Regions from separate parts of the Cryobacterium sp. 10S3 genome, predicted to be linked through region 3. Evidence: predicted binding sites of a transcription regulator. Region 3 holds the regulator's gene; each other region holds the start of a gene.
What was found. The regulator HrcA, encoded in region 3, represses chaperone genes, less so after heat shock. The targets are predictions, from matches to a motif close to TTNGCACTCGNNNNNNNCGAGTGCNAA.

Region 1: a site for HrcA is predicted at 4,502-4,528, ahead of groES (co-chaperone GroES). Genes of this name have one in related genera too.
Region 2: a site for HrcA is predicted at 1,451-1,477, ahead of groL (chaperonin GroEL). Genes of this name have one in related genera too.

The regions. Positions count from the first base shown of each region.
Region 1 is NZ_CP133773.1:3,067,468-3,077,252, forward strand. Features, by position in the region: gene RHM57_RS14250 (ABC transporter ATP-binding protein) at 1-320, shown strand, start outside; gene RHM57_RS14255 (ABC transporter substrate-binding protein) at 713-2,047, opposite strand; gene RHM57_RS14260 (hypothetical protein) at 2,234-2,995, opposite strand; gene rarD (EamA family transporter RarD) at 3,039-3,968, opposite strand; gene groES (co-chaperone GroES) at 4,130-4,426, opposite strand; gene RHM57_RS14275 (class I SAM-dependent methyltransferase) at 4,577-5,791, shown strand; gene RHM57_RS14280 (hypothetical protein) at 5,838-6,245, opposite strand; gene RHM57_RS14285 (hypothetical protein) at 6,297-6,878, opposite strand; gene RHM57_RS14290 (DUF4190 domain-containing protein) at 6,964-7,440, opposite strand; gene tsaD (tRNA (adenosine(37)-N6)-threonylcarbamoyltransferase complex transferase subunit TsaD) at 7,584-8,651, opposite strand; gene rimI (ribosomal protein S18-alanine N-acetyltransferase) at 8,648-9,187, opposite strand; gene tsaB (tRNA (adenosine(37)-N6)-threonylcarbamoyltransferase complex dimerization subunit type 1 TsaB) at 9,188-9,785, opposite strand, start outside.
Region 2 is NZ_CP133773.1:2,936,864-2,946,648, forward strand. Features, by position in the region: gene groL (chaperonin GroEL) at 1-1,406, opposite strand, end outside; gene RHM57_RS13605 (DUF3048 domain-containing protein) at 1,536-2,519, opposite strand; gene RHM57_RS13610 (cold-shock protein) at 2,706-2,909, opposite strand; gene RHM57_RS13615 (LytR C-terminal domain-containing protein) at 3,134-3,709, opposite strand; gene RHM57_RS13620 (DUF3263 domain-containing protein) at 3,779-4,093, opposite strand; gene msrB (peptide-methionine (R)-S-oxide reductase MsrB) at 4,353-4,754, shown strand; gene RHM57_RS13630 (nitroreductase family protein) at 4,758-5,336, shown strand; gene RHM57_RS13635 (hypothetical protein) at 5,533-5,937, shown strand; gene RHM57_RS13640 (DinB family protein) at 6,109-6,708, shown strand; gene RHM57_RS13645 (hypothetical protein) at 6,725-7,657, opposite strand; gene RHM57_RS13650 (hypothetical protein) at 7,654-7,800, opposite strand; gene RHM57_RS13655 (DUF4287 domain-containing protein) at 7,836-8,126, opposite strand; gene RHM57_RS13660 (VOC family protein) at 8,277-8,672, shown strand; gene RHM57_RS13665 (hypothetical protein) at 8,772-9,185, opposite strand; gene RHM57_RS13670 (antibiotic biosynthesis monooxygenase family protein) at 9,225-9,482, shown strand; tRNA gene RHM57_RS13675 (tRNA-Thr) at 9,519-9,594, opposite strand; gene RHM57_RS13680 (DsbA family protein) at 9,729-9,785, opposite strand, start outside.
Region 3 is NZ_CP133773.1:1,420,199-1,429,983, forward strand. Features, by position in the region: gene rpsT (30S ribosomal protein S20) at 1-259, opposite strand, end outside; gene lepA (translation elongation factor 4) at 501-2,354, shown strand; gene RHM57_RS06595 (DUF1990 family protein) at 2,359-3,006, shown strand; gene hemW (radical SAM family heme chaperone HemW) at 3,009-4,235, shown strand; gene RHM57_RS06605 (DUF4870 domain-containing protein) at 4,247-4,615, opposite strand; gene RHM57_RS06610 (DUF4870 domain-containing protein) at 4,697-5,116, opposite strand; gene hrcA (heat-inducible transcriptional repressor HrcA) at 5,287-6,300, shown strand; gene dnaJ (molecular chaperone DnaJ) at 6,363-7,475, shown strand; gene RHM57_RS06625 (16S rRNA (uracil(1498)-N(3))-methyltransferase) at 7,480-8,253, shown strand; gene RHM57_RS06630 (HIT domain-containing protein) at 8,278-8,667, shown strand; gene RHM57_RS06635 (PhoH family protein) at 8,768-9,784, shown strand; gene ybeY (rRNA maturation RNase YbeY) at 9,781-9,785, shown strand, end outside.

The DNA.
Region 1 (9,785 bases), 1.6 Mb from region 3:
CGCGTGCGCTCATGATGGACCCGTCCGTACTGCTCCTCGACGAGCCGTCCGCCGGCCTCTCCCCGGTGCGTCAGGACGAGACCTTCATCCGCACCCGCCGCATCAACAAGACCGGCGTCACGATCGTGATGGTCGAGCAGAACGCGCGCCGCTGCCTGCAGATCTGCGACCGCGGGTACGTGCTCGATCAGGGCCGCAATGCCTACACAGGCACCGGCCGCGAGCTCGCCGACGACCCCAAGGTCATCGAGCTCTACCTCGGCACCCTCGCCAAGGACGTCGACGCTGAGAAGGACGAGAAGCCCGTCAGCATCGCCTGACCCGCCCGCACCGCCGAGAGGCCCGTGCCAGCCCCCTGGGGGCAGGCACGGGCCTTTTCGTGTCCCCGGCGACATCCGCCGCTGCGCCCGTCTGCTCAGGCGCTCCCGCAACGGCGGGCGCGGGCTGCCGAAACCGGCGCCGGTGCGGCTGGAAACCTCGCTGAGGGGTCGCACATCGAGGTTCACGGGGTCGGCGAACGTCGATCTGCGACACCTCAGCGAAAGAGCGGATGCTGGCGAGCACGGCGAGGCGCGGGGGCGGGGAGGCGCGGGGCGGGGAGGCGCGGGGCGGGGAGGCGCGGGGGCGGGCGCACGAAAGAGCGGGGCCGGGCTTTCGCCCGACCCCGCTCCCTGTGTTCGTCCGGCCTCAGCCGACGATCAGCACTCTCCTGCTAGTAGGAGGTCTGTCCTTCGATGGCGGACTGCCAGACCGGCTTGTTGTCCTTGTCGAACTTGTAGATGCCGATGAAGGCGCTCGACGGCTCGTTGTGCGAGTTGAACGGGCCGACGCCGGACTGTCCGACGTACTGGATGTCCGTTCCGGCGGTGACAAGCGGTGCACACTCGGCGTAGCTCTTGCACTTGGTGCCCTTGCCACTCGCGCCGGAAACGGCCGCGAGCTGCGCCTGGATGTCGGCGGAGACGGTGGACTTGGCCTTCAGCGCCGCGAGGGCGGAGAGGGTGGTCGCGTCGTAGGCCTCAGGAGCGTAGGAGAAGTCTCCGAGAGCTGCGTTCTGGGTGTCCTTGTACCAGGAGACGAGCTTGGCCTTGAAGTCATCAGCCGGGTATGCGCCGGGGATCGTGCCCTGTGCGCTGGTCAGCGTGCCGGCTTCGAAGTCCTTGCTGTAGTCGGCGGTGTTGCCGTCGGACAGGTAGACCTTGGAGAGGTCGACGCCCTGGGCCTTGAGCTCGGGGATGATCGACTTGGTCTCGTCGAAGGCGAGGATGACGATCGCGTCAGGGTTGGTCGCCTTCGCAGCGGTCACCTCGGACGAGAACGTGGTCTGGCCGGGGGGGAATTCCTGGCCGTTGCCCTTGCCGCCATAGACGACGGTTCCGCCGGAGGCTTCGACGCTGGCCTGCGTGAAGTCGCGGAGGCCGGTGCCGTAGGAGTCGTTGAAGACGAGGAAGGCGACCTTGGCGTTGCCGTCACCCGTGATGAGCTGGCCGAGCGCGGAACCCTGGACCGAGTCCGGCGGTGCGGTACGGAAGTAGAACGGACCGTAGCCGCTGAGCTTGGCCGAGGTGTTGGCCGGGGAGATCTGGACGATCTTGGCGGAGGCGAAGGAGTCGACGACGTTGAGCGAAACGCTCGAGGACGCGGCGCCGATCGCGACGGATACCTTGGCCGCGATGAGCTTCTGGGCGGACGCGGTCGAGATCGTCAGGTCCGTGCTGTCACCGGAGTCGGTGGCCAGGACGCAGGCGTCCTTGCCGTCGACGCCGCCGGCGGCGTTGATGTCGGAGACGGCGAGGCCGACGCCGGCGAGTTCCGGCGGGTTGAGATAGGCGAGGCTACCGGTGATCGGGAGGATCGAGCCGACGACCAGCGACTTGTCCGTGGACGCTCCGCTCGCACAAGCTGCGTCGGTGTACGAGGACGCGGCCGCAGCCGAGGTCGTGGTAGCGGTTGAACCGCCGCCGGATGCACAACCGGAGAGCATGACGGCGATGACGCCTGCTCCCGCCACGATGGCGGTCCGGAGGGCGTGCTTGGATTTAATCATCCTGGGTACCCTTTCATCTTGCACGCGTAAGTACGCCTCCGGGTGAGGCCCACTCGCGTTATTAGGCTCCAACCTAGGATCACTTTGTTTCGAGGATGTTTTCTTGCCGCGCAAAGAGAACATCGTTAGCGATTCGTGACACCACCGGCACCTGCTCTGGGGGACGCCGTCGGACGAGGTGCTGTACTAGGAGCGTCGCCCGGTCACGCCCTGGTATGCGATCTGCTTCTTCTCACCGAGGGCGGTGATGCAGGATGCCCAGGATGCGCACACCGCGTCGCCGTGGCTGACCCGGTCGAGCGCCGGGGCGATCGAGGGCCCGCCGTCGTCGCCTGCCTCCCTCGCGGCGAGGGCCGCGAGCACCACCCCGTCGAAGGCTTCCCCGCCTCCGGCGGTGTCGGCGAGCCCGGGGTCCGAGGTGCGCAGGCGCACTGCGAAGGCCTCGTCTGCTGCGAGCGGAGTGCCGCCGTTCGTGAAGTCGTTCAGAGGCAGCAGGGCGATGCCCGCTGCGGCGACGGATGCCGTGACATCAGCGGGCACCGCACTCGTCGCGTCCCAGAGAACGAGGTCAACGTGTCGCGCCACCAGGTCGGCAACCGCGGCCGCGACGTTCCCCGTCGAGTTCCGATGCACGAGCTGGATCGGCAGAGTGCCGGGCACGGCCTGCTCAAGGATCTCGCGGGCGGCCAGCTCGGTGCCGGCGACCTGAGCGGCGCCGGTCACTGCGGCTCCCGCTTCCCCGGTCATCGGGAACAGCGTGCCGATCAGGAGCGTGCCGTCGCCGGTCGGCGCGACCGTCGCGGCGACGGTCGGAGTGCTGGTCACGACGACGGGGGCGTCCCCTGCGGTGCACCCGGAAAGCAGCAGCGCGGCGACGACGGTGAGCGCGAGACCGGCAGACGTGAGCCCCCGGGGTCGCGAGGTGACGTTCAGAGCTGGAAAGGGCATCCGTGGTCCTTTCACAGGTGGGATGCTCCGAGCGTATCGCCGGTCAGAGGGGTTCGGGGGATGCTCGCCGCGGGGCGCGTCCGGTGACGACCATGTCGGCCGTGAGGATCACGAGCGCGACCCAGACGAGCCCGAAGCCGACCCAGCGCTCCGGCGGCATCGGCTCGCCGAGGATGAAGACCCCGACGAGGAACTGCAGCACCGGTGCGACGAACTGCACGAGGCCGAGCAGGCTGAGCGGCAGGCGGCGGGCGGCGGCTGCGAAGAACAGCAGCGGGACGGCCGTCACGACGCCCGTTGAGACGAGGCCGACGGTGTGCCACGGCGACACGGTGCCGAAGGTGAGCCCGGTGACGGCGCCCACGATGAGGAGTTCCGCGACCGCGATCGGCATCAGCCAGGCGGTCTCGAGGGTGAGGCCGGTGAGCGCGCCGACGCCGGGTCCGACGTTCTTCTTGATCAGCCCGTAGAACCCGAAGGACAGGGCGAGGACGAGCGAGATCCACGGGAGTGCCCCGTAGCCGAGCGTCAGCACGAGCACAGCGGCCGCGCTGATCGCGACCGCGATCCACTGGATGCGCCGCAACCGCTCGTGCAGAACGAAGACGCCCAGCAGCACCGTGACGATCGGGTTCATGAAGTAGCCCAGGGCGGCCTCGACCACGTGCCCGGTCAGCGTCGCGAAGACGTAGGTCTGCCAGTTGACGAAGATCAGGAGGCCGGCCAGGCCCATCACCCAGACCGTCTTCGGGCGGCGGAGGACTGTGAGCAGGGCGGGCCAGCCACGGGTGACGGTGATTAGGGCGAGGCAGAAGACCAGGGAGAAGAGCACGCGCCAGGCCACGACCTCGAAGGGTCCCGTCGGGTGCAGCAGCAGGAAGAAGAGCGGGAGCAGGCCCCAGAGGCCGTACGCGGAGATCGCGAAGGCGAGTCCGCTGGTCGGTTCGGCCGACTGGCTCCGTGTCCTGCTCACAACGATTCCCCTTCGCGGGCGTGCCCTGCCTGGACGTGTTGGGTGGTGCGGGCCGCGCTCGGGCGGACCTGGCAACACAAAATCCCGGATGATCAGGCCATCCGGGATTTTGTGTTGTTCGTACGTGTACTGCGGTCGTGCGTGGCGCCTGGAACGAATCCCTAGCGGACGACGACGGCGAGCACGTCGCGTGCGGAGAGGACGAGGAGGTCGTCGCCACCGAACTTGACCTCGGTTCCGCCGTACTTGGAGTAGATGACCTTGTCGCCCACGGCAATGTCGAGCGGGATGCGGTTGCCGTTGTCGTCGATGCGGCCGGGGCCGACGGCGACAACTTCGCCCTCCTGGGGCTTTTCCTTGGCAGTGTCAGGGATGACCAGACCTGATGCGGTGGTCTGCTCGGCGTCGACCTGCTTGATGACGATGCGATCCTCGAGCGGCTTGATGGAGACCGACACGGTTGACCTCTTTCTTAGCTAAGACTTGGTTGGCAGACTCACAGCGAGAGTGCTAACAGCGAGTTTAGGGCGCTTCTGGCACTCACGCAACGTGAGTGCCAGACTCGGGCGTTCCGGGCGCGGCGGCCATGGCTTGATATCGTTTGGACAATGGAACGCTCCGAGCTTGTTGACCTGTTGTCCCCCGAGGGGCTGCGCCTGCTGGACTCGCTTCCGCCCTGGGACAACGCCTCCGATGTGGTTCGGCTGGTGAGCGACCTGCGGAAGGCCGGCCATCCTCAGGGACTCGTGACCGCGGTGCTCGGCCAATCGCGGCTGCGGGCGAAGGCCGTGGCCAAGTTCGGCGACTTCGCCGGGCGGATGCTCTTCACTGAGGCCGGTCTCGAACAGGCCACCCGCCTGAACGTCGCCGCGCTGCACGCCGGCCGGTTCGCCGCTGCCGGACTGAACCGGGTCGCCGATCTCGGCAGCGGGATCGGCAGCGACTCGATGGCCCTCGCCGCGCTCGACATCCAGGTGACCGCCGTGGACACGGACGAGGTCACGGCCACGGTCGCGAGCTACAACCTCGCCCCCTTCGACAATGCCGCCGTCGTGCACGGCGACGCGGAGACCTTCGACCTCACCGGCTTCGACGCTGCCTGGCTCGACCCGGCCCGCCGTACGGCCGGTCACAGCAATACCTCCCGGCTGACCCGCCCGGAGGATTATTCGCCGAACCTCGACTTCGTCTTCGGACTGAGCGAGCGGATGCCGATCGGAGTGAAGCTCGGTCCGGGTCACGACCGTGACGCCATTCCCGCCGCCGCGGAAGCGCAGTGGGTGTCCGTGGACGGAAAGCTCGTGGAGATGGGACTCTGGTTCGGCGTTCTCGCTCGCGAGGGCATCCGCCGTTCGGCCCTGCTCCTGGGCAGGGACGGCCGGCACGAGCTGACCGCGGCCGCGGACAGTCCGGATGTCGAGACCGTGCCCGGAGAGGCGGGCGTGCCCGGGAGCTACCTGTATGAGCCGGATGGCGCCGTGATCCGGGCGCGGCTGATCGGCGACCTGGCCCGCAGCATGGACGCGCTGATGCTCGGGGAGGGCATCGCATACCTGAGCTCAGAGTCGTTGCACGAGACCCCGTTCGCGACGGCGTTCCGGGTGCTCGAGTCGCTGCCGGTGGACGAGAAGAAACTCCGGCTCGCGCTCAAGGAGCGTCAGATCGGGACTCTCGAGATCAAGAAGCGCGGCGTGGACGTTGACCCGGCCGTGCTGCGCACCCGGCTGAAGCTGCACGGGTCCGAGTCCGCCACTCTCGTGCTCACCCGGGCGGGCGGCCACAGGCTCGCTCTGCTCGTGGAGCGGGTGCAGCCGCCGCGCTGAGCACTCAGCGCCGGGCACCCAGCGCCGGGCACTCAACGCCGGGAGCTCAGTGCGGGATGGGGCTGATGCCCTGGCTGATCAGCACGATCCAGCCGGCGGCGATGACGAGGCCCGCGAGACCGGTGCCGAGGCCCCAGGCCCAGATCGCGACGGCCGCGCGTTCGGTGCGGCTCGCCCAGACGGCGAGCACGACGGCCGCGAGCGAGAGCGGCGCGGTCCAGACCACGAAGACGGCGCCGGCGAGGCCGACGGCGCCGAAGAAGAGAGAGGCGAGAGAGCGGGCGCGCCTGCGCGCAAGGGCGCGCAGCTCGGACTCGGTGTAGACGTACGGCACCCATTCGGTGGGAGCGGTGACGGTCGACGCGTAGTCGAGTTCGCCGGTGACCTCCTCCGGCGGGCGCGTCAGTTCGAAGCGGAGGTCGTCACCGGCGGTGGGACGTCGTGCATCCGTCACTGCGGCCTCCCGGTCCGTTCACTTCGCCCGGGGAACGGGCTCTCAGCGATATTAGTAGGTACTCGGCATGCTTGCGAAGACGATGATCCAGACGACGATGCTCAGCAGGGAAAGGGCGACGCCGACGATGCCCGTGATCAGGCCGGTGAGCCACAGGGCACGTGCGCGCGGTTCCTTCGTGCGACCGAGCGCCCCGAGCACGATGGCCGCGGCCGGCAGCAGCAGGGTGAGCACCCCGCCGACGAAGGGGATGAAGGCGATCGGGAGGCCCAGCAGTCCGACGACACCTGCGACAAGCGAGAGGATGCTGAGCAGCGGCTGGCGGGTCGGAGCCTGCGTCCCCGGGGCGGGCGGGTACGGATACCCGTAACCGGGCGACGGCGGTCCGGCGGAGGCAGGACCGCCGGGCGCTGGACCGGCGGTCGGAGGATCCGTGAACGGCGGACCGGCGAACCCATCGCCGCCGGATGCCACGGGCTGCGTTCCGGGCGGCCCTGCAGCGGCCACGGTGGACTCGCCGCGCGGAATCTGCGGGACCTCGGGAACCTCGGGCACGTGCGGCACGTCGGGCACCTGCGGAACCTCGGGAACCGGAGGGATTCCCGAGGCACCAGGGGCGTTCAGATCACTCATGAGCTGTTCCTTTCCACTTCATTGACGGGTCAACGGTGATGGCAGGTCAGTCGTGACGACAGGCCGGCAGGGACGATCCAGTGGGTCAGTAGCTGGAGTACCCGTTGGTCGAGGCCGTGCTGATCAGCACGATGAAGAGGATCGCGCCGATGATGCCGGCGACAATGCCCAGGTAGCCGAGAACGAGGCCGGCGATGGCGAGCCCGCGGCCCTTTTCTCCGGTCTTCTTGATCTGGCTGAGGGCGATGTGGCCGGTGATGATCGCGGCGAGAGAGACGAAGAACGCCGACACGAGCGACACGATCGCGAGGACGTTGTACTTGTCCTGGGCGAGGGGCTGGCCGTAGGCCTGCTGGCCGTACGCCTGCGGCTGGCCGTACTGCTGCTGCTGCTGGCCGTACTGCTGCTGACCGTACGTGTCCGGTGCGCCATACGCAGGGGCGGCAGGTGCCTGGTACGCCGGCGCGGCGGGTGCCTGGTATTCGGGCGCGGCGGGCGCCTGGTAGATCGGGGGCTGGTTCACCGGGGGCGGGGTTACCGGAGGCTGGTTCGGGTCGGTCATGACTAACGGCTCCTTTGGGCTTCGATCAGCTGGCGGTGCCATAGTTGCACCCTCATTGAACGGGTGTCAACGCCCATGACGCGCCATGTCTGTTGCGTCCAGCGTATCGCGGATGCATAGGAACCGGAGATGGGACGCGGTTTTCAGCCCTGGATGACGGAAGCAGGGAGCGTTGAATCCGCACCGAAGTCGAGGGTGGACGGCTCGTGACCCGCGATGATCAGCTGGGCGCCGAGCGCGGCGATCATGGCGCCGTTGTCGGTGCACAGCGAAAGCGGCGGGATGCGCAGGGCGATGCCTGCTGCATCCGTTCGCTCGACGGCGAGCTCGCGGAGCCGCGCGTTCGCGATCACCCCGCCGCCGAGGAGAAGTCGCGGCACCCCGAGGTCTGTGCACGCGGCGACGGCCTTGGTGAGCAGGATGTCGATGACGGCCTCGCGGAAGCTCGCCGCGACGTCCGCGAGCGGCACGGTCTCCCCCGCGTCGCGGGTCTGCTCGACCCAGCGGGCGACCGAGGTCTTCAGCCCGGAGAAGGAGAAATCGTAGCGGTGGTGTTCCATGTCCTTGTGATGGCTGAGGCCGCGGGGGAAGCGGATGTACGCCGGATCGCCGCCGAGCGCGACGCGGTCGATCTGCGGGCCGCCGGGGTATGGCAGGCCGAGGATGCGGGCGACCTTGTCGAAGGCCTCCCCCGCCGCGTCGTCGATGGTCTCGCCGAGCAGTTCGACGTCGGACACGAGGTCGCGCACGAGGAGGAGCGAGGTGTGCCCTCCGGAGACGAGGAGGGCGATCGTCGGGTATTCGAGGGGCTCCGTGCCCGGATCGGCGTCGGTCTGGAGTACGTCGGCACCGACGTGGCCGACGAGGTGGTTGACCGCGTAGATCGGCTTGCCGAGGGCGATCGCGAGTGCTTTCGCGGCGCCGACGCCGACCATGAGCGCGCCGGACAGGCCGGGGCCGTAGGTGACGGCGATCGCGTCGACGTCCTCGAGGCGGATGCCCGCGTCCTCGGTCGCCGCCCGGATCATCGGGACGAGCTCCTCGAGGTGGGCGCGCGCCGCGACCTCGGGTACGACGCCGCCGTACCGGGCGTGCTCATCCATCGATGAGGCGATCGTGTTGGAGAGCAGCCGGCTTCCGCGGACGATCCCGATGCCGGTTTCGTCACAGGAGGTTTCGATGCCGAGCACCAGGGGGTTGTCGCGGTTCATTCGGTCGCCTCCGCGGCATCCGTCGGGTCGGTCGGGGACTGCACCGGGTCGGGCGCGGCGAGCGCCGCCTCCGCGGGCGGCACTGCGAGTCGCATCACGAGCGCGTCGACGTTGTCCGGCTGGTAGTAGCCGCGGCGCACACCGATCTCCTCGAAGCCGAGCCGGAGGTAGACCCGCTGGGCGCCGGGGTTGTCGGCGCGGACCTCGAGGAACACCTCGCGGATGCCTCGCTTGCGGGCCTCGGTGACGAGGCTCTGCACGAGGGTGCCGCCGAGACCGTGCCGGCGGGCCGTCTCGGTGACGGCAATGGTCTGGATGTCGCCCTCGAGCGCCCCGCGCGGCGCGAGCAGCCCCGCGTATGCCTCGATGCGGTCGGGTTCGTCCGGCGGGACCGCGACGAGGTAGTAGCAGTCCGGGTCGGTCACGTCCCGGAGCATGCCCTCCGCGGACCAGGCGTCGTTCTCGAAGAGGCGGGTCTCGAGGGCCATGATGCCGTCGAGGTCGCCCGCGTGGGCGCGGCGCAGCTGCCAGGTCACTCAGCTCACCCGTTTCGGACCGTTGGAGAGGGTGACGTCGGGCGATCGAAGGTAGAAGGCGGCGTCGGTCGCGAAGGCACGGTCGTTGGCCAGCAGCAGTTCGGCGACCCTGCCGAGGTCGGCGGCCGGAACGGTCACGGCGTCCGCGCGGACCAGGCCCGCGTAGACCCAGTCGGGCTCGAGCAGGACGGCCGGTTTCGCCACCCCTGGCGCGGCGAGGCGTACGGGCAGGCCGGCGGCATCCGCCCCGCTGTATGCCGACCAGTTCACCTCGCGCCGGCGGGCGTCGGTCACGACGACGAGGCCGCCGGTGTGGCCGGCCCGAAAGCGGCTCAGGGCGATGGCGTCGTGGCTGATCACGGGGAGGAAGGGCAGGCCGGCGCCGAGAGCGAAGACGCGGGCAGCGGCGATGCCGACGCGGAGACCGGTGAATGGGCCAGGGCCCATGCCGCCGACGACACCGGTGAGGTCGGCGACCCGCACGTTCGCCCGGTCGAGGCACTCTGCGATGAGTCTGCCGATCAACTCCGCGTGGCGCATGGTGTCTGCGGTGTCGATGTCCGCGAGCACGCCGCGGACCCCGTCGACGACCGCGACG
Region 2 (9,785 bases), 1.5 Mb from region 3:
TTGCGCACCTTGTCGGCGACGACGCCGGGCTCGAGACCCGCGTTGAGGGCGATCTGCTTGAGCGGGGCGTCGATGGCAACCTTGACGATGTTCGCGCCGGTCGCCTCGTCTCCGACGAGCTCGAGCTTCTCGAACGCGGTCTTGCCGGCCTGGATGAGGGCGACGCCACCACCGGCGACGATGCCCTCTTCGACAGCAGCCTTCGCGTTGCGGACGGCGTCCTCGATACGGTGCTTACGCTCCTTGAGCTCAACCTCCGTCGCGGCGCCGGCCTTGATGACGGCAACGCCGCCGGCGAGCTTGGCGAGACGCTCCTGGAGCTTCTCACGGTCGTAGTCGCTGTCGGTGTTCTCGATCTCGTTGCGGATCTGCTGAACGCGACCGGCGATGGCTTCGGGGTCTCCGGCGCCTTCGACGATGGTCGTCTCGTCCTTGGTGATGACGATCTTGCGCGCGTTGCCGAGCAGGTCGAGGGTGACGTTCTCAAGCTTGAGGCCGACCTCCTCGGAGATGACCTGGCCACCGGTGAGGATGGCGATGTCCTGCAGCTGGGCCTTGCGACGGTCGCCGAAGCCGGGAGCCTTGACGGCGACCGACTTGAAGATGCCGCGGATCTTGTTCACAACGAGCGTGGCCAGAGCCTCGCCGTCGACGTCCTCGGCGATGATGAGGAGCTGCTTGCCGGTCTGGATGACCTTGTCCACGATCGGGAGGAGGTCCTTGATGTTGGAGACCTTGGAGTTGACGATCAGGATGTAGGGGTCTTCGAAGACCGCTTCCTGACGGTCGGGGTCGGTCACGAAGTACGCGGACAGGAAGCCCTTGTCGAAGCGCATGCCTTCGGTGAGCTCGAGCTCGGTGCCGAGGGTGTTGGACTCCTCGACGGTGACGACGCCTTCCTTGCCGACCTTGTCGATCGCCTCGGCGATGATCGCGCCGATTTCAGCGTCGCCGGCAGAGATGGATGCGGTGGCCGCGATCTCTTCCTTGGTCTCGACCTCTTTGGCGTTGGCGATCAGCTCTGCGATGACCGCAGCGGTGGCCTTTTCAATGCCGCGCTTGAGGCTGATCGGGTCTGCGCCGGCTGCGACGTTGCGCAGGCCTTCGCGGACGAGCGCCTGGGCGAGGACGGTCGCGGTGGTCGTTCCGTCGCCGGCAACGTCGTCGGTCTTCTTGGCGACCTCTTTGACGAGTTCCGCACCGATCTTCTCGTACGGGTCGTCGAGTTCGATTTCCTTGGCGATCGAGACACCGTCGTTGGTGATCGTGGGGGCGCCCCACTTCTTCTCCAATACGACGTTACGTCCGCGCGGGCCGAGGGTGACCTTGACCGTGTCAGCGAGGATGTTCAGGCCACGCTCAAGGCCACGACGGGCCTCTTCGTTGAAAGCAATGATCTTTGCCATATGTGTTTCTCGTCCCTCCCGGACGTTACCAAAACGGTGATGGGTTGGCACTCAAAAGGAGAGAGTGCCAAGTCGATTCTGGCACTCAGGGGTCGAGAGTGCAAGTGAGCGCCGGGAAGCGTCGGGAGGCTACGGGACGAGTTCGACGGAGCCGGTGCCGTTCGGGATCAGTTCGATCCAGGTATTGCCCGGGGCGAGGCGAATGGTGACCCCGTTGTCGTCGATCAGCCGGATCGGGTCGGCCTGCCCGGCCTTCGACCACGTCGAGTGCACGGTCTTGCCGCCGGCGGACACCGAGCCCTCCCCCGTACCGATCATGACGGTCTTGGGCACCTCGCCGTAGGTGCCGTCGATGTCGACCCGGAGCACGAGGACGTTGGTGGCGCCCCTGCGGGCGCCGGTCGTGTCGAGGTCCGGGGCGCCCTCCTGCGAGCGCAGGTAGGCCTGTGAGGCGGTGTCCCAGCTCCAGCCGGGATAGCGCGATGCGGAGAACCGCGCGTTGATCTGGGTGATCGGGGTGCCATCGACCCCGGCGGTCGATGCCGCGATGCTGCCCGCGTACGCGAACTGCTGCACCGGCGGCGCGACAGAAGCGTTGCGCCCGACGAGTTCGGCGGCCTTCAGCACGACGTTGTGCGGCGCCTCCCTGTCGGCGACGCGGGAGAACAGGCCCGTCGTGTCGTAGTCGAAGACCGAGTTGATGACGGGGGTGGCCTTCATCATGTCGACGAAGACCTGCTGTCCGCCGGAGTAGGCGACGATTCCGCCGAACGGCGTGATGATGTCGGGGTCCATCGGCCGGATCGACCGCACCGGGCCGATCGCGTCGGGAATGTCGGACTGCCAGACGCCGACGTAACGGGTCAGTCCGCCCTCGACGAGTTCCTCGAAGACGATGTCAGCCCGATCCAGCGAAATCTGGGGCCTGGCGGCCTCGTGGTTGTCGATCTTCACGGCGAGGGACGGGTTCGCAGCCTTCCCGGCCGGCACGATCGTGCCACGAAGCGGCGCGATCGCCAGCGGCGCCGGGGCGTCGACGGCAGCGGCGGTGGGTTCCACGGTCGCCGTCGGCGTCGCCGTGGTGGGCGGCTCGGTTCCGGAGCACGCCGTCATCACCAAGAGGAGGCATGGAAGAAGCACGGCACCGAAAAGTCGTGCCGTGCTTCGCCCGTGGATTCTTGCAGTTCTTTTCGCTGTCACGCCCCACACCCTAACGCGGCAAACTCGCGGATGCCGCGCGGCTCGGGGTGTTGCCCGAGATTGGGTGCGCTTGGTGTGGGTGCGCCTGATCTTTTCAGATCAGACGGGACGTACCGACTCGGCCTGTGGCCCCTTTGCCCCGGTTCCCAGTTCGAAGATGACGTGCTGTCCCTCTTCCAAAACCTTGTACCCGTGCATGTCGATGGCGGAATAGTGGACGAAGACGTCCTGTCCGCCGCCGTCGACGGTGATGAAGCCGAAACCCTTTTCAGCGTTGAACCATTTGACGGTTCCGTTCGCCATGTGTAACTCCCCAGTGCTCTGATATTTTCGGCAACCGCCCGTTGGCCGTACCGGGCCTGGCGCATGTGACTGCGTCCATCCGGTCCGACCGGTCGGTTGCCCCAGGGGGCAACCGGACGAACGAGATGAGCGACCTGAGTCAAAGATTACTGAAGCCAAGAAAGAACGAAAGGGGGTTGACGAGGAGCCCCCGTGGAGTTATACAACCGGAGGCGAATGGCCGGTCAGGACGCAGGCGTGGTGCTTGACACGAAGTCAGCCCCGACGACGACCGTGAGGTCGGCCCCCGAGGTTGCGAAGTCGCTCGCGAGGAGCACCGTGGATCCCGGAAACGAAGCCGCGACCCCGCGGGCGGCGCCCTCGAGGGTCGCATCGGCGTAGTACACGGTCGTCTTGGTCACATCTTCTGTGCTCGCGTTACTGAGCGCGCCGACGGTCCAGCCGGCCGCGGAGAGGGCTTCCCCGGCAGCCTTGGCGACACCCGTGCCCTTTGTGCCGTTGAGCACGGTCACGGTGAGACTCGGATCGACCGTCGCGACGGCCGTCGGAACGGCGGTCGCGGCATCCGTCGCCGTGTCTGTCGCCGAGCTGGAGGACAGCCCGGGGATCGCGATGTTGAGTTTGTTGCTGAGCGAGGCCATCCCGAAGACTCCGAGGCCGATCAGGACGGCCGTTGCCCCCAGTGCCCACCAGAACGCAACCCAGTGGCGTCCCTTCTTTCCGGGGGCGCGATGGGCGCCCACTCGGTCGAGGGAGTGCGGCAGGTGGTCGAAGCGGTCTTTCGGATAGGTGGGAGGCATTGTGGGGCTGGGTCGATCCTCTTGTCGCGGGCGAATGGGTGGAACGTCGGGGTCGAAATCCGGCTGCGCCTAGGGGGCGGGGCTGGTTCGGTGCTCCGGAGCGCGCACTGTCCGGCGCTCCCGTGCCTGCTCACGGGCTGCACGCATCCGCTGCAGCCGTTTCACCAGCATGGGATCGTGAGCCAGGGCAAGAGGGGAGTCGATCAAAACGCCCAATAGTTGATAGTACCGGGCCGAGGACAGCCCGAACTCGGAACGGATCGCCTGCTCCTTGGCTCCGGCATGGGTGAACCAGCGCCGTTCGAAGCTCAGGATGCCGCGGTCGCGGTCGGTGAGGCCGCCCGGGGAGTCGGCGGGGTCCGGGTCACGCACGCCGTCCACCATCCACCTCTTTCACCATCGCCATTCGCTGCTCGAATCCTATTTGGCGTCGGCTATGGATTCGCTGGGCCACGCGGGTCGCTCCCTCGCCGGGAGGAAAAGTGCCCGGGCAGGCGCGGGAGCGTGCCGGTGAGCGTCCCGGTGTGAAAGTGCTGAACGGGCCCGGGAATCGGAATACGCCCCTGCCGGGCTGAGTTTAAGCTTGCTGGGAGGGTTGGCGGCCACGCTGCACTGCGCCCTCGCCCGATGGGAAGGATGAACCATGGACTACGAAGTCACGAAGTCAGACGCTGAATGGGCCGCGGAACTCGGGCCGGAGAAGTTTGCCGTACTGCGGCAGGCCGCCACCGAGCGAGCCTGGACCGGGGAGCTGCTCGACGAGAGCCGTTCCGGCATCTATACCTGCGGCGCCTGCCACGCCGAACTCTTCAAGAGCGGCACGAAGTTCGATTCCGGGTGCGGCTGGCCGAGCTTCTATGAGTCGGTGCGCCCGGAGGCCGTCGAACTCATCGAGGACACCTCCCTCGGCGTCGTCCGCACCGAGGTGCGCTGCGCGAACTGCGGTTCCCATCTCGGGCATGTCTTCGACGACGGTTTCGGCACCCCGACCGGCGACCGCTACTGCATGAACTCCATCTCGCTCGAGTTCAAGCCGGTCGACTAGACCGTGTGCACGCCGCTCGAGGCGATCGGCGGGCGGCGTTCGTCGTCCGCCGTGACACCGGATGCCCCCACGCACGACGACCTGCTCCCGCTCGTGGCCGCGTGTGCGCGCGTGGCCGACCACGGGGCCCTGCGACCCTGGCGCCTGATCGAGCTGCGCGGGGACGCCCGCATGCGGCTCGGGGCTGCGTTCGCCGCGGCATCCGCACGCCTCGCTGCTGAGGCCGGTGCGGAACCGCCGTCCGCTGCGGAGTTGGCCAAGCTCGCGGGCAAGCCGCTTCGGGCATCACTGTTGATCGCGGTCGTCGCGAGCCATCGGGAGAGCGACAAGGTCGAACCGTGGGAACAGGACGTCACAGCGGCGGGTGTCGGACACGCCCTGAGCCTCCTGTTGACACACGCCGGCTGGGGTGTGATGTGGCGCACCGGGGCGTTCACCCGCACCGCCGAGGTGCACCGGCTGCACGGGCTCGCCGAATCGGAGGAGTTGCTCGGCTGGCTCTATGTCGGCGGAGTGCCGTCTGGTGCGAAGCCGGGCGTCCGGCTCCCGATCGACCCTGCCGCGCACCTCACCGCCCTCTGACCACCCCCTGACCGCCGCCGCTGACTGCCCCCGTTTTCGGTTCTTCAGGGTCGCGCGCCACGTGCGCCGCTTCGCGCCAGGCAGGCCTGGCGCGAAGCGGCGCAGTTGGCGCGCGAAGGCGAGGCTTCACCGTTTCTTCACCTGAACGTCGGCAGAATGTCCCGGGTGCAGCAGGGGCGCGACGTATCCTCGTGGCGTGAGCGCAGAAATCAGCACACTCGTCCGGCCTGACACCATCTCCCTCGGTACGCTGACCGTCCTGCGGACGGCCGCCACAGCACCCCTGATCGCCCACGCTCCTGCTGCCTCCGCCTCCGCGGTTCCGCGGAGCCCGAGCCTCGACGATGCCGAAGCCACCTTCCTGGAACCGCTCGTGGATGTCGTGCTCCGGTTCCTCTGGGCGCTCGTCGGCTGCTATGTCTGGGTCGTCCTCCTCGCCAAGGGGCCGCGGCCCCGCTCGGAGAGCCGGGAGCTCGAGCCGATCGTGTGGCCGCAGGCGGACTACCCCGCTGTGGGACTGCCGGCCATCGGACTGTCGAGCGCCGGCAGCATCCGCCGACCCGTGAGCCCCGACTTCGACCAGACGAGCGCTCGCCCGTAGGTCGCTCGGCCTGCGCGTGCCGTGTTGTCGGACGGATCGCGGAACGCGCAGTCGCGCGGCGCCCACAGCCGGTCGATGGGTCCTGGAGCAGACCCGCCCGGATCGACCCGGGTCGGACCGGATCAGCACGGATCGCTTGGCCCGCCGAGCCGGGTCTGCGAGGCTGGCGGGATGACTGATGCAACGGAGACTGCAGCCAAGACGGATCTGACGCGGTACCTGGTGTCGGGTCGGGAAGCATTGATCTGGAAGCTCGACGGGCTCAGCGAGTACGACGTGCGGCGCCCGCTCGTGCCGACCGGCACCAACCTGCTCGGACTCGTCAAGCACATGGCCGGCGTCGAGGCCGGGTATCTCGGGCTCGTCTTCGGCCGGCCCTTCCCGGAACCGCTGCCGTGGACGGCGGACGACGTCGAGTTCAACGCGGACATGTGGGCGAAGCCGGACGAGTCCCGCGAGTCGCTCATCACCCTCTACCGCCGGGTCGGGGCGCACTCGAGCGCGACGATCGAGGCGCTCACGCTCGACACCATCGGCCGGGTGCCGTGGTGGACGGGCGATCGGAGCGCGGCGAGCCTGCACGAGATCCTCGTGCACCTCATCGCGGAGACGCACCGGCACGCCGGGCACGCCGACCTCGTCCGAGAGCTCATCGACGGGGAGGTCGGACTCCGGCAGGGCAACGACAATATGCCGCCGGCCGACCGCGCCTGGTGGGAGGGCTACCGGGAACGCGTCGAGGCGGCCGCGCAGGAGTCTGCGGAGCGCTGACCGTCGCCGGTGCGACTCAGCGCGAGATGACAGTGCCGCCGAGCGAGGCGATCGCCCGCAGCAGGCGCGGGCCGGCAGCGAACCAGGCCACGATCATCACGACGACCGAGGCCGCGAAGATCCAGAATCCGGTCCAGCCGTCGTCGCTCTGCACGGCGTACATGTGGTTGAGGTTGCGCAGCGCCCCGGTCGCGAAGACCAGGGTCACGTGCACGACGACGAAGATCAGGAAGACGATCATCACGCCGACGTGGACCGCCTTGGTCGGGCGGAGCGGGACGAGTTCGCTCAGCCGGCGTGACGTCCAGAGCGGCGAGAGGCGGATGCCGGTGGCCAGCGCGAGCGGAGCGGCCACGAACACGATGGTGAAGTAGCTCAGGGTCTGGAGGGCGTTGTAGTTCACCCAGCCGTCGGAGACCGGCCAGCCCAGCGAGACGTACTGGAGCGCGGCCGACACGGCGTTGGGAATGATGTCCCAGCTGACCGGAACGATGCGCACCCACTGGCCGGTGACGAAGAGCAGCACGTAGAAGAGGAGCCCGTTGAGCACCCAGAGCACGTCGACCGAGAGGTGCAGCCAGACGTTGATGCCCATCCGGGTGGGCGCTTGTTTCGTGCGTATCAGCCCGGTATTGCGCCGGGTCCAGAACATGGTCGGCCGCCCGGCGCTGCGGACCTGCCAGCCCGAACGCACGATGAAGAGGAGGAAGAAGACGTTGAGCCCATGCTGCCAGGCCAGCCAGGCCGGGAAGCCGACGGGCGCCCCGGACGGCAGCTGCGACGTTCCCGGGAAGTCGGTCAGGAAGGATTGCACGGCCGGCAGCGAGCGGAGGCCCTTGGCGGCGAGCACGGCGGCGGCGAGCAGGCCGATCGCGAGGATGATGGCCACGGCGAGCCTGAACCAGGCGGTTCGACCGAAGCCGAGCAGTCCGGAGCGCTCTGCTGTCACCGGTCTCCCTCCCGGGCGATGGCGTCGTGCGGCATGGGCGTGCATCCCTCTGGTCTGGCGGCGTCGGTCGACGCGATGGCGCGTTCGAGCGCGACTATGCAATCATCGACCATTTCACGCCCGGCGTCTGCCTGCAGTGTCAAACTACGACATCTTGGCGACGGCTGCGTGCACCTGGTCACCCGGGGCGGTTCAGTTTCCCGTCGAGCCAGAGCGTGTCGGACGCATCGCTGTGCGTGGTTCCGGTCCCGACGTGCTTGGCGTCGATCTTCTCGCCGTTCTTGATGACGTGTACGAGGGCCATCGCGTGACCTCGGCCCAGGTCGAAGTCCGCCTTCAGCCAGTCGACGATCACGCCGGCCTTCGTGGACGGGTCGTCGAACCCCTTCTCGTGGGCGAGGGTGATGAACTCACGCGGGGTCAGGCCAGTCTTGTCTTCGATGTTGTCGAGGTAGGCCTGAAATGACATCTCTGCTCCTTCGCTGGTGGAATCCGGAATCTCGGGCCGGTCCATCAAACCGCCTTCGGGAGCGGGTCGCAATCGTTTGGACCGGAGACGTCCCACATTCGCGATCCGCTGTCCAGAGATGCGTGTCGGACGCGTGCTAGCGTCGGCGAGATGACGGCTCCCCAAATCACCCTTGGCGCGATCAACGTCGAGGCACATGACCCGACTGCGCTTGCCGATTTCTGGGCGTCGGTCACCGGAGCGACACCCTCACCCGGCGGCGATAGCGTCTACCTGCCGCCGGCCGGCGCGAACGGTTTCGGGATGTTCTTCCGGCCTTGTGACTCCCCCCATCCGAATCGCCGCGGCGCCCACCTGGACCTCACCGTCCCGTGGGGGTCACGACGTGCTGAGGTCGAACGTCTCCTCGGCCTGGGCGCCGTCTACCAGTGGGACGTCCTGGACGAGTTCCCACACGTGCAGTGGACCACACTGGCGGACCCGGAAGGCAACCTCTTCTGTCTGGCCGAGCATCCGCCCGCGGAGGGATCAACTCAGGACCAGTGACGTCAAGATTCTGCACGCTGGTAGCCCTGAACGCTGCACTGGCGGCACTGTGCGCAATCGGGCTGGTCACCGAATAAGAATTTCGGACGCCCTTGGGGGCTAGTCCAATGGGATGCCCGGGTCCCGGACGATATCTTCGACAGGGATGCTCGGCTCGCCGGCTTCCAGCTCCGCGAGCGGATGAGCGGCCGTTACGTCCTCGGTACCGTCAGCCAGGGCGCGCGTGGACACCGCCGGGTCCAGCGGCACCACGCCAGTCAAGTACTCCTCAAGGTCCGCGATTTCCCGTGCGAGTGCGTCGCCGCGACGGTACATGCGCAACGGTGTCGAGATGACGTGCCGCGCTGCGATCTCTGAGCAACCCAGAAGGCGACGGACTCGCTCCGCGGCGTCATCGTCACTCGACGCAGCAACGACGGCCCGAGAAACCTCCTCGATGCGGTTCCGGGCCGCGAGTAGCGTCCTCAATCTCTCCAGCCGATCTACCTCCCGGGCGTGTTCCTCTGCGTTCATGTGAGTCAGCGTAGCCACCCCGAATGACACACTGGCCTCGTGGTCACCGAACACGCCTTACTGCCCGTCATCGCCGGACGAGAAGTTGAATTCGAGCGAGCCTTCACCCTGGCTCGCCCGATCATCGCCTCCATGCCCGGATGCCTCAGCGTGTCGTTGTCGCGGTCTATCGAGTCGCAGAGCACGTACCTACTGCTGGTCGAGTGGGAGGATCTACTCGACCACACGATCGGGTTCCGGCAGTCGCCGCAGTACCGGGATAGGCGAGATTCTCGGCGAGACAACCGCCCATCATGACCGGATCGGCGTGGATCCCAGTGTTTTCAAGGGGTGTGGGGCCGGCCACGGGACTTGAACCCGTAACCCCCACTTTACAAGAGTGGTGCGCTACCAATTGCGCCAGGCCGGCATGAGGCGGATTCCCGCCTCGGTCCCCCATCCTAAATGACGAACGGGGTCCGCGGGGCCAGACCGGCAGCATCCGCCGACCGGGAGCCCGCTGCGGACGAAAGCTGCGGACGAAAGCTGCGGACCCGTCGAGGATCAGCCCGCCGGTGTCGGCGTGGGCGTCGGCGTCGACGTCGAGTAGGTCTCTCCGGC
Region 3 (9,785 bases):
CGAGCGCGCCGACGGACTTGGCGAGCGCCGACTTCTTGTTTGCGGCCTGGTTGCGGTGGATGACACCCTTGCTGACGGCCTTGTCGAGCTTCTTCGACGCAATCGCGAGGCTGGCGACAGCCTTGTCCTTGTCGCCGGAGGTGACAGCGAGGCGCGCAGCGCGAACAGCGGTCTTGAACTCGCTCTTGACCGCCTTGTTGCGCTCCTGGGCCTTCTTGTTGGTGCCAATTCGCTTGATCTGCGACTTGATATTTGCCACGTTTATACGCTTTCGTTAGGTTCTTGTTCGGATGGGCCGCGTGGCGGTAGAGGGCGCCGTACGGCAAAATCGTGGTGGGGTGGGACCCAACACGCAAGCCAACAGGCAACGATACCAGTTAATCGGTCCGGCCGATAATCGGGTCGGCTACTCGGTCTCCCCGGCCGAACCGCGTTCGATCTGCCGCAGCGGAGACGGCGAAATCGGCGGCGGGCCTGAGCTATGGGAGAATTACCGGATCATGTCACCCAGACCCCTCACGGCGTTCCTGCCGGCCGCAACACCGCCGGCATTCATCCGTAACTTCTGCATCATCGCGCACATCGACCACGGCAAGTCCACCCTCGCCGACCGGATGCTGCAGATCACCGGCGTCGTCGACGACCGCCTGATGCGGGCCCAGTACCTCGACCGCATGGACATCGAACGCGAACGCGGCATCACGATCAAGAGCCAGGCCGTGCGGATGCCCTGGGAACTCGACGGCCAGGCCTACGCGCTCAACATGATCGACACCCCCGGTCACGTCGACTTCACCTACGAGGTCTCCCGGAGCCTCGCGGCCTGCGAGGGCGCCATCCTGCTCGTCGACGCGGCCCAGGGCATCGAAGCCCAGACCCTCGCGAACCTCTACCTGGCCCTCGAGAACGACCTCACGATCATCCCGGTGCTCAACAAGATCGACCTGCCCGCCGCAGATCCAGACAAGTACGCGAAGGAACTCGCGAGCCTCATCGGCGGCAAGCCGGAGGACGTGCTGCGCGTTTCCGGCAAGACCGGAATCGGCGTCGCCGAACTGCTCGACCGCGCCACCCGGCTCATTCCCGCCCCCGTCGGCGACCCGGACGCCCCCGCCCGCGCGATGATCTTCGACTCGGTCTACGACAGCTACCGCGGCGTCGTCACCTACGTCCGTATGATCGACGGCAAGCTCAGCCCGCGCGAGAAGATCCAGATGATGTCCACCCGGGCGACGCACGAGATCCTCGAGATCGGCGTGACAAGCCCCGAACCGACCCCGAGCAAGGGTCTCGGCGTCGGCGAGGTCGGCTACCTGATCACCGGTGTGAAGGACGTCCGCCAGTCCAAGGTCGGCGACACCGTCACGACCGCGCTGCGCCCGGCAACCGTCGCCCTCCCCGGCTACACGGAGCCCAAGCCGATGGTGTTCTCCGGCCTCTACCCGATCGACGGCAGCGACTACCCCGCTCTCCGTGAAGCACTCGACAAGCTCAAGCTCTCCGACGCGTCCCTCGTCTACGAGCCGGAGACATCCGTCGCCCTCGGCTTCGGGTTCCGCTGCGGGTTCCTCGGGCTGCTGCACCTCGAGATCATCACCGAGCGCCTCGACCGCGAGTTCAACCTCGACCTGATCACGACGGCCCCGAGCGTGATCTACGAGGTCTCGACCGACGACAAGAAGTCCGTCACCGTGACGAACCCGAGCGAGTTCCCTGACGGCAAGATCGCCAAGGTCGAGGAACCGATCGTCAAGGCCGCGATCCTCGCGCCCAAGGATTACGTCGGCGTCATCATGGAACTCTGCCAGGGCCGCCGCGGCACCCTGCTCGGCATGGAATACCTCGGTGAGGACCGGGTCGAGATCCGCTACACGATGCCGCTCGGCGAGATCGTCTTCGACTTCTTCGACCAGCTGAAGAGCAAGACCGCCGGGTACGCCTCGCTCGACTACGAACCGATCGGCTCGCAGGAGGCAGACCTGGTCAAGGTCGACATCCTGCTGCAGGGCGAGCAGGTGGACGCGTTCAGCGCCATCGTGCACCGCGACAAGGCATACGACTACGGCGTGCTGATGACCGGGCGGCTGCGGAAACTCATCCCACGGCAGCAGTTCGACGTTCCGATCCAGGCCGCGATCGGAGCCCGCATCATTGCCCGCGAATCGATCAGCGCCATCCGCAAGGACGTCCTCGCCAAGTGCTACGGCGGCGACATCTCCCGCAAGCGCAAGCTGCTCGAGAAGCAGAAAGAGGGCAAGAAGCGCATGAAGATGGTCGGCCGCGTCGAGGTGCCGCAGGAGGCCTTCATCGCCGCGCTCTCGGGGGACGAGCCGGCCAAGAAAGAGAAGAAGTAGGCGGATGCGGCGTTCCACCTTCACCGACGCGGCCGTGACCTATGCGGCGATCGGCGGCACCCTCGCCCCCGATCTGCTCCGGTACCCGCCGCGCGGTTACCGGCCGCTCGAACGCACCGTTCGCCTCGGCAGCGGTGAAGAGCGGTTCCGGACCGCTGCCGCGCTCCTGATGACCTGGGGCGTGCAGCTCGGCAGTGGCATGACCGTCACCGACCTCCAGCAGAGCACCGGCGTCCAGTACTCCGGGATCGTGTTCAACGCCGACGGCACCCCCTCGGTGAACCAGGAGCACCCGGTCGACGAGGCGACGTTCGCCGACGACGGCACCCCGTACATCGTCAACGGCATGTCCGCGCGCCTCTCGGTGGCAGTGGGCCCGTTCACCGTCGACTCGCCCGTACGTGTCGTCTACGTCATCGACGAGACGGACCGCATCGGTTTCGGCTACGGCACCCTTGACGGCCACCCCGCGAGCGGCGAGGAGGCGTTCATCGTCGACCGACAGGCCGATGACTCCGTCTGGCTGACGATCCGGGCCTTCTCACGTCCGAGCACCTGGTACTACCGGCTCGCCTGGCCGATCGTCCGCATGCAGCAGGCCAAGTACACCGCCCGCTACCTGCGCGCCCTGCACCCGGTCGGCGCGGTCTGACGATGGGCAGCGCCCTTCCCCTCGGCGATCCGGCACCGCGCGACGGCCTGCTCCCGGCATCCGCCGCCGTCGGGGCATCCGAGCGCGACTTCGGCGTGTACCTGCATGTGCCGTTCTGCCGGGTGCGCTGCGGCTACTGCGACTTCAACACCTACACCGCGACCGAGCTGCGCGGAGCGTCCCAGCACGACTACGCGGGCCAGGCCTTCGCCGAGGTCGAGTCCGCAGGGCGCATCCTCCGCGACTCCGGGGTTCCGGACCGGGAAGCCGCGACGGTGTTCTTCGGCGGCGGCACCCCCACACTCCTGCCCGCTGTGGACCTGGTCCGGATGCTCGACTCCGTCCGCGACACCTGGGGCCTCGCGGACGGCGCCGAGGTGACCACGGAAGCCAACCCGGACTCCGTCGACGCCGCCTACCTCGACACTCTCGCCGCCGCAGGCTTCACCAGGGTCTCCTTCGGCATGCAGTCCGCCGTGCCCCGGGTGCTCGCGACCCTCGAGCGCACCCACGACCCGGAGCGCATCCCGCTCGTCACCGGGTGGGCCCGCGATGCCGGGCTCGACGTCAGTCTCGACCTCATCTACGGCACGCCGGGGGAGACCCGTGCCGACTGGCGCGCGAGCCTCGAGCAGGCCATCGGCCTGTCCCCGAACCACATCAGCGCGTATTCGCTCATCGTCGAGGACGGCACGAAGCTCGCAAGGCAGATCCGCCGAGGCGAACTCGCCCCCGTCGACGAGGACACCCAGGCCGAGTTCTACGAACTCGCCGACGAACTCCTCGACGCGGCCGGCTACGGCTGGTACGAGGTCAGCAACTGGGCGACGGATGCCGCGCACCGGTCCAGGCACAACCTCGCATACTGGCGCAGCCAGGACTGGTGGGGGGTCGGACCCGGTGCGCACAGCCACGTCGGCGGCGTGCGGTGGTGGAACGTCAAGCACCCCTCCGCATACGCCGACCGGATCCTCGCCGGGGACTCACCTGCCGCAGGGCGCGAGACCCTCGACGACACGACCCGCGAGGTGGAGCGGGTCCTCCTGCTCACCCGCATCCGGGAGGGCATCCGGATCGACTCGCTCTCGCCGCTCGGTCGCCGCGAGGTCGCCGGTCTCATCGCCGATGAACTCGTCAACGCGAAAGCCGCCCTCTCCGGGACGGTCGAACTGACCAGGAGAGGACGGCTTCTCGCGGACGCCGTCGTACGGCGGCTTCTCGCGGATTAAGGTGCTGCGGTCTAGCTGACGAACTTGATGGTGAGCGGGTAGGTGTAGTACTCGCCCTTGTTGGCCGCGAGGGCCGCGATGATGCTGAAGACGACGCTCAAGACCCAGACGGCGGGCAGCAGCAGGAACCCGACCAGCGCCAGCGTCAGCACTCCGCTGACCACATAGGCGATGGCCAGGGTGATCTGGAAGTTGAGCGCCGTCGCCGCGTGCGCGCGGATGAACGGGCCGCGGTCCTTGAGCACGAGGTAACCGATGAGCGCGGGCACGAACTCGAAGAGGATTCCGCCCACGTGGATCAGGGTGGCCCACAAGCGTTCGTCCGACGGGTTCATCGGCGTAACGGGCTGGTAGGAATTGGCGGGGGGTGGTGTGGACATTCGGGCTCCTTGTACGCGTTATCTGGTTGTGCTGGTCCCGCGAGATACTCCGGGTGGTGTGAGGTTCCGCCGGTCGCCGCGCTACTTGATGAGACGCAGGGCGAAGGGGTAGCGGTAGGCCTGGCCGTCCTTCGCCTTCAGGAACCCGAGGATCGAGAAGATGATCGCCACGACCCAGGCGGCGAAGATGATCAGGGCACCGACGAACGGGAGGATCGAGCCGATCACGTAGAGGATGGCGATCGTGATCTGGAAGTTCAGGGCTTCCTTGCCTTCCTGGGCGGTGAAGCGACCGCGATCCTTGAACACGAGCCAGATGATCAGGGAGGGGAGCGGGCCGATGATGCCGCCGAGGTGCGCGAAGGACGCCCACTGGCGGTCCTCGGTCTCGGTGAGGGGAGCAGCGGCAACGGGTGTGGGTGCTGCCGGCTGGTATGGCTGCTGCGGGGGGCGCTGGCCCAGGTTCGGATCTTCGCCGTTGTTACCGGTTGAATTGCTCATCATCGTGCCTTTCCGTGCGGATGGAGGACCGTTACAAGACTCAAGGTACTGCGCCCAATCATCCGCTAGCAATGGGGGTGTCCCCGTGTGTCGCGATATGATTGGCAGTCAAACGCCGTGAGTGCCAAAGTCGCCGGCACCCAGCCACCCGGAAAGGAGGCGATTCAGTCATGGTTTCGGATCGCAGCCTCGAAGTTCTGCGGGTCATTGTTCAAGACTACGTCGCCTCGCGCGAGCCCGTCGGGTCAAAAACCATCGTTGACCGGCATTCCTTCGGAGTGTCGGCGGCGACCATTCGCAATGACATGGCTCTCCTCGAGGAGGAGGAGCTCATCATCGCCCCGCACACCTCCTCAGGGCGGATCCCGACCGACAAGGGGTACCGGCTCTTCGTCGATCACCTCGCCGATCTGCGCCCGCTCTCCGCAGCGCAGCGCCAGGCCATCGAGACGTTCCTCGGGCAGTCCGCAGACCTCGACGAGGTTCTCGCCCGCAGCGTCCGGTTGCTCTCCCAGCTCACCCACCAGGTCGCGCTCGTGCAGTACCCCTCGCTGTCTCGTGCGAGGGTGCGCCACATCGAGCTCGTGGCGCTCTCGGAGACCCGGCTCCTGTCCGTGCTGATCACGGATGCCGGCCGGGTCGAGCAACGCGTGATCGAGCTGCCCCGGCCGCTCGAGGAGCAGCTGCTGGTCCGCCTCCGCGCCCGCCTCAACGCCGCCGTGGTCGGCCTCAGCATGAGCGCAGCAGCGATCGCGCTCACGGATGCCGCCGACCTGGCCGGCGAGCAACCGGACGTTGTCTCCCTGGTCACCCTCACCCTTCGCGACCAGGTCGGTGCGAACCGGCAGGAGCGGCTGGTGATGGCCGGCGCCGCGAACCTCGTGCGCACGGAGGAAGACTTCACCGGGAGCATCTATCCGGTGCTCGAGGCCATCGAGGAGCAGGTCGTCCTGCTGCGCCTCTTCGGCGAGATGGCGACAGACCAGCATGGGGTGTCGGTGAGTATCGGCAGGGAGAACGCGCCATTCGGACTCTCCGAGACCAGCGTGCTGACCAGCGGCTACAGCTCGCAGGGTGGAGACCTTGCCCGCCTCGGCGTCCTGGGCCCCACCCGGATGGACTACTCGAACAACATGGCGGCCGTCCGTGCCGTCGCCCGCTACCTGTCCCGCCTGCTCGAATAGGCGAGTCCCTCGACCAGCCCCCACGCCGCACACCTACGAAAACAGACCTAGGAGAGCCAGCTTTGGCTGACCATTACGAAGTACTCGGCGTCGCACGCGATGCCTCCACCGACGAAATCAAGAAGGCGTACCGTCGCCTCGCCCGCCAGCTCCACCCCGACGTGAACCCCGGCGCGGATGCGTCTGAGCGGTTCAAGCACGTCACCCACGCCTACGACGTGCTGAGCGACCCGAAGCAGCGCGACAACTACGACCACGGCGGCAACGGCCGTACGGGCGGAAACGCCGGGTTCGACGGCAACTTCGGCAACTTCGGCGACATCTTCGAGACCTTCTTCGGAGGGGGCGGCGGCAGCCGTGGACCGAGGTCTCGCCGCGAACGCGGCCAGGACGCCCTGATCAGGGTCGAACTCGACCTCGACGAGATCATTTTCGGAACCCACCGCGACCTCGAGGTCGACACGGCCATCGTCTGCGCGACCTGCAGCGGAACCTGCTGCCAGCCGGGGACCGCCCCTGTCACGTGCGACATCTGCCACGGCACCGGCAACATCCAGCGCGCCGTGCGCTCCCTGCTGGGCAATGTGATGACCTCGAGCCCCTGCGGCTCCTGCCGCGGTTTCGGCACGATCATCGCAACCCCGTGCGTGACCTGCCAGGGCCAGGGCCGTGTCCGCGCCCGCCGCACTGTTCCGGTCGACATCCCCGCCGGCGTCGACACGGGCCTGCGCCTGCAGATGCCCGGGAGCGGAGAGGCCGGACCTGCCGGCGGCCCCAACGGCGACCTGTACCTCGAAATGAAGGTCCGCCACCACGACGTGTTCAGCCGCGACGGTGACGACCTGCTCTGCACCCTCGACGTGCCCATGACGGATGCGATCCTCGGCACGACCACGACGGTCAAGGCCCTCGACGGCGACATCACCGTCGAGATCCGTGCCGGAGTGCAGGGCTCCGAAGTCATCACGGTCAAGGACCGCGGAGTCTCGCGCCTCCGCGGCAATGGCCGCGGCGACCTCAAGGTCGGGATCCACGTCGTGACGCCGACCAAGCTCGACCACAAGGAGAGGGAACTGATCGAACAGTTCGCCGCGAAGCACAAGTCCCCGGCTCCCGCGCTCAGTGCGGTGCAGCAGGGACTCTTCGCGAAGCTCCGCGACCGGTTCCGCGTCTAACCGGATGGCGCACTTCTTCATCGACGAGTCCCTCCGCGCGGAGGACTGCCCCGTCGGAGCCGTCGCGACCATCACCGGTGCCGAGGCCAGGCACGCGGTCACCGTGAGCCGGGTCCGGCCGGGGGAGCACCTGCTCGCCGGGAACGGGTCCGGCCTGCTCCTGGAGACGACCGTCGAGGAAGCGGAGACCGGACGGCTGGTCCTGCGGGTCGACAGCGCGCGGAACATCGCGAGGCCGAGCCCGCGCATCCGCCTTGTTCAGGCACTCGCCAAGGGCGACCGCGACGAGATGGCGGTGCAGGCCGCGACCGAACTCGGCGTCGACGGCGTCGTTCCGTGGGCGGCCGCCCGCTCGGTGACGCGCTGGGAGGGCCAGAAGGTCGCCAAGGGACGGGAGCGTTGGCGCGCCATCGTACGCGAGGCGTCCAAGCAATCGATCCGGCCCTGGCTTCCCGAGGTCGCAGACCTCACGAGCACCAAACAACTCGCCGTGCTGGCGCGGGGCACGCGGATGCTGCTCCTCGAGCCCACCGCCGACATCCGGCTGACCCGGTTGCCGTCGATTGACGACGCGGCCGACGCGGCCGATTCCCAGGCAACCGCGGCGCGGGACATCGTGCTCGTCGTCGGTCCGGAGGGTGGCATCGCCGCCTCGGAACTCGAGATGCTCGAAGCCGCCGGGGCCGTGCGGGTGCGCCTCGGCGACACCGTGCTGCGCACGTCGACGGCCGGGCCCGCCGCCCTCGCCGTGCTCAACGCCGCCCTCGACCGGTGGTGACCCCCGGCAGGTTAAGATAGGACCATGTCAGAAACCGGCGCAGAACCCTCCGTCTTCAGCCGCATCGTCGCGCGCGACATCCCCGCGACCATCGTCGCCGAGACCGAACGCATCATCGCATTCGTCGACATCAACCCGCAGGCCCCCGTGCACATCGTCGTCACGACCAAGACGGAGGCGTACCGCAACGTCGTCGAACTCGCCGCCGGCGACCCCGGACTCCTTGCCGAGCTCGTCGCCGTCGCCGGGCGGGTCGCCACCGAGCTTTCCGACGGCCAGTTCCGCCTCGTCTTCAATACCGGCGCCGCCGCCGGACAAACCGTGTTCCACGTCCACGCCCACGTGCTCGCCCTGAAACCGTCGGAGGACGGGGCGACCGGCTCGCTCGGGGAGGGAACACTTGGTTCCGTCTGAGCTGTCTGAGCCGTCAGAGAAGTCCGTGCCGTCCCTGCCCTCCGGTGCGCTCCCGTCCGAAACGACGGTCGAGACCCGGATCCTCATCGACGGGGTCGCCATGGTGCGCCTCCTCGGCGCGCAGGACCGGCTGCTCGGCGCGATCGAGAAGGAACACCCCGCGGTCAGCGTGCACGTCCGCGGCAACGAGATGACGCTCTCCGGTGAGCCGAGCCAGGTCGCCGCCGCCCGCCGTCTGATCGAAGAATTGCTCGTGATGATCCGCGAGGGCCGTGACCTCGCGCCGGCCGAGGTCGAGTCGAGCGCCCGCATGCTCGGCGAGGACAGCACCTCGAGCCCCTCCGTTCGCCTCGGGCCGCCGATCCTCACCTCACGGGGCAAGAGCATCCGCGCGAAGACGATCGGCCAGAAGGAATACGTCGATGCCATCGACACCGACACGATCGTTTTCGGGATCGGCCCCGCCGGAACCGGCAAGACCTACCTCGCGATGGCGAAGGCTGTCCAGGCCCTGCAGCGCAAGGAGGTCGACCGGATCATCCTCACCCGTCCGGCCGTCGAAGCGGGGGAACGCCTCGGCTTCCTGCCCGGCACCCTGACCGACAAGATCGACCCCTACCTGCGTCCGCTCTACGACGCGCTCGGCGAGATGATGGAGCCGGAACTCCTGCCGAAACTGCTCGCGGCCGGCACGATCGAGGTCGCCCCGCTCGCCTACATGCGCGGCCGCACCCTGAACAACTCCTTCGTCGTCCTCGACGAGGCGCAGAACACCACGCCGGAACAGATGAAGATGTTCCTCACCCGGCTCGGCTTCGGGTCGAAGATGGTCGTCACCGGCGACGTCACCCAGATCGACCTGCCCGCAGGCACGAGCGGGCTGCGCCTGGTGACCCGGGTGCTCGACACGGTCGACGACATCCGCTTCGTGCGCCTGACGAGCGCGGATGTCGTACGCCATTCCCTCGTCGGCAGGATCGTCGACGCGTGGACCGAATACGACGCACTCAGGCAGGCGCAGCGCATCGAAAGCGAACAGGCCCACGAGTTCGTCAAGCGCGGCCCAGAACGACCCGGCGGCATCCGCGACCGCTTTCCGAAACGGAGACCCTCATGAG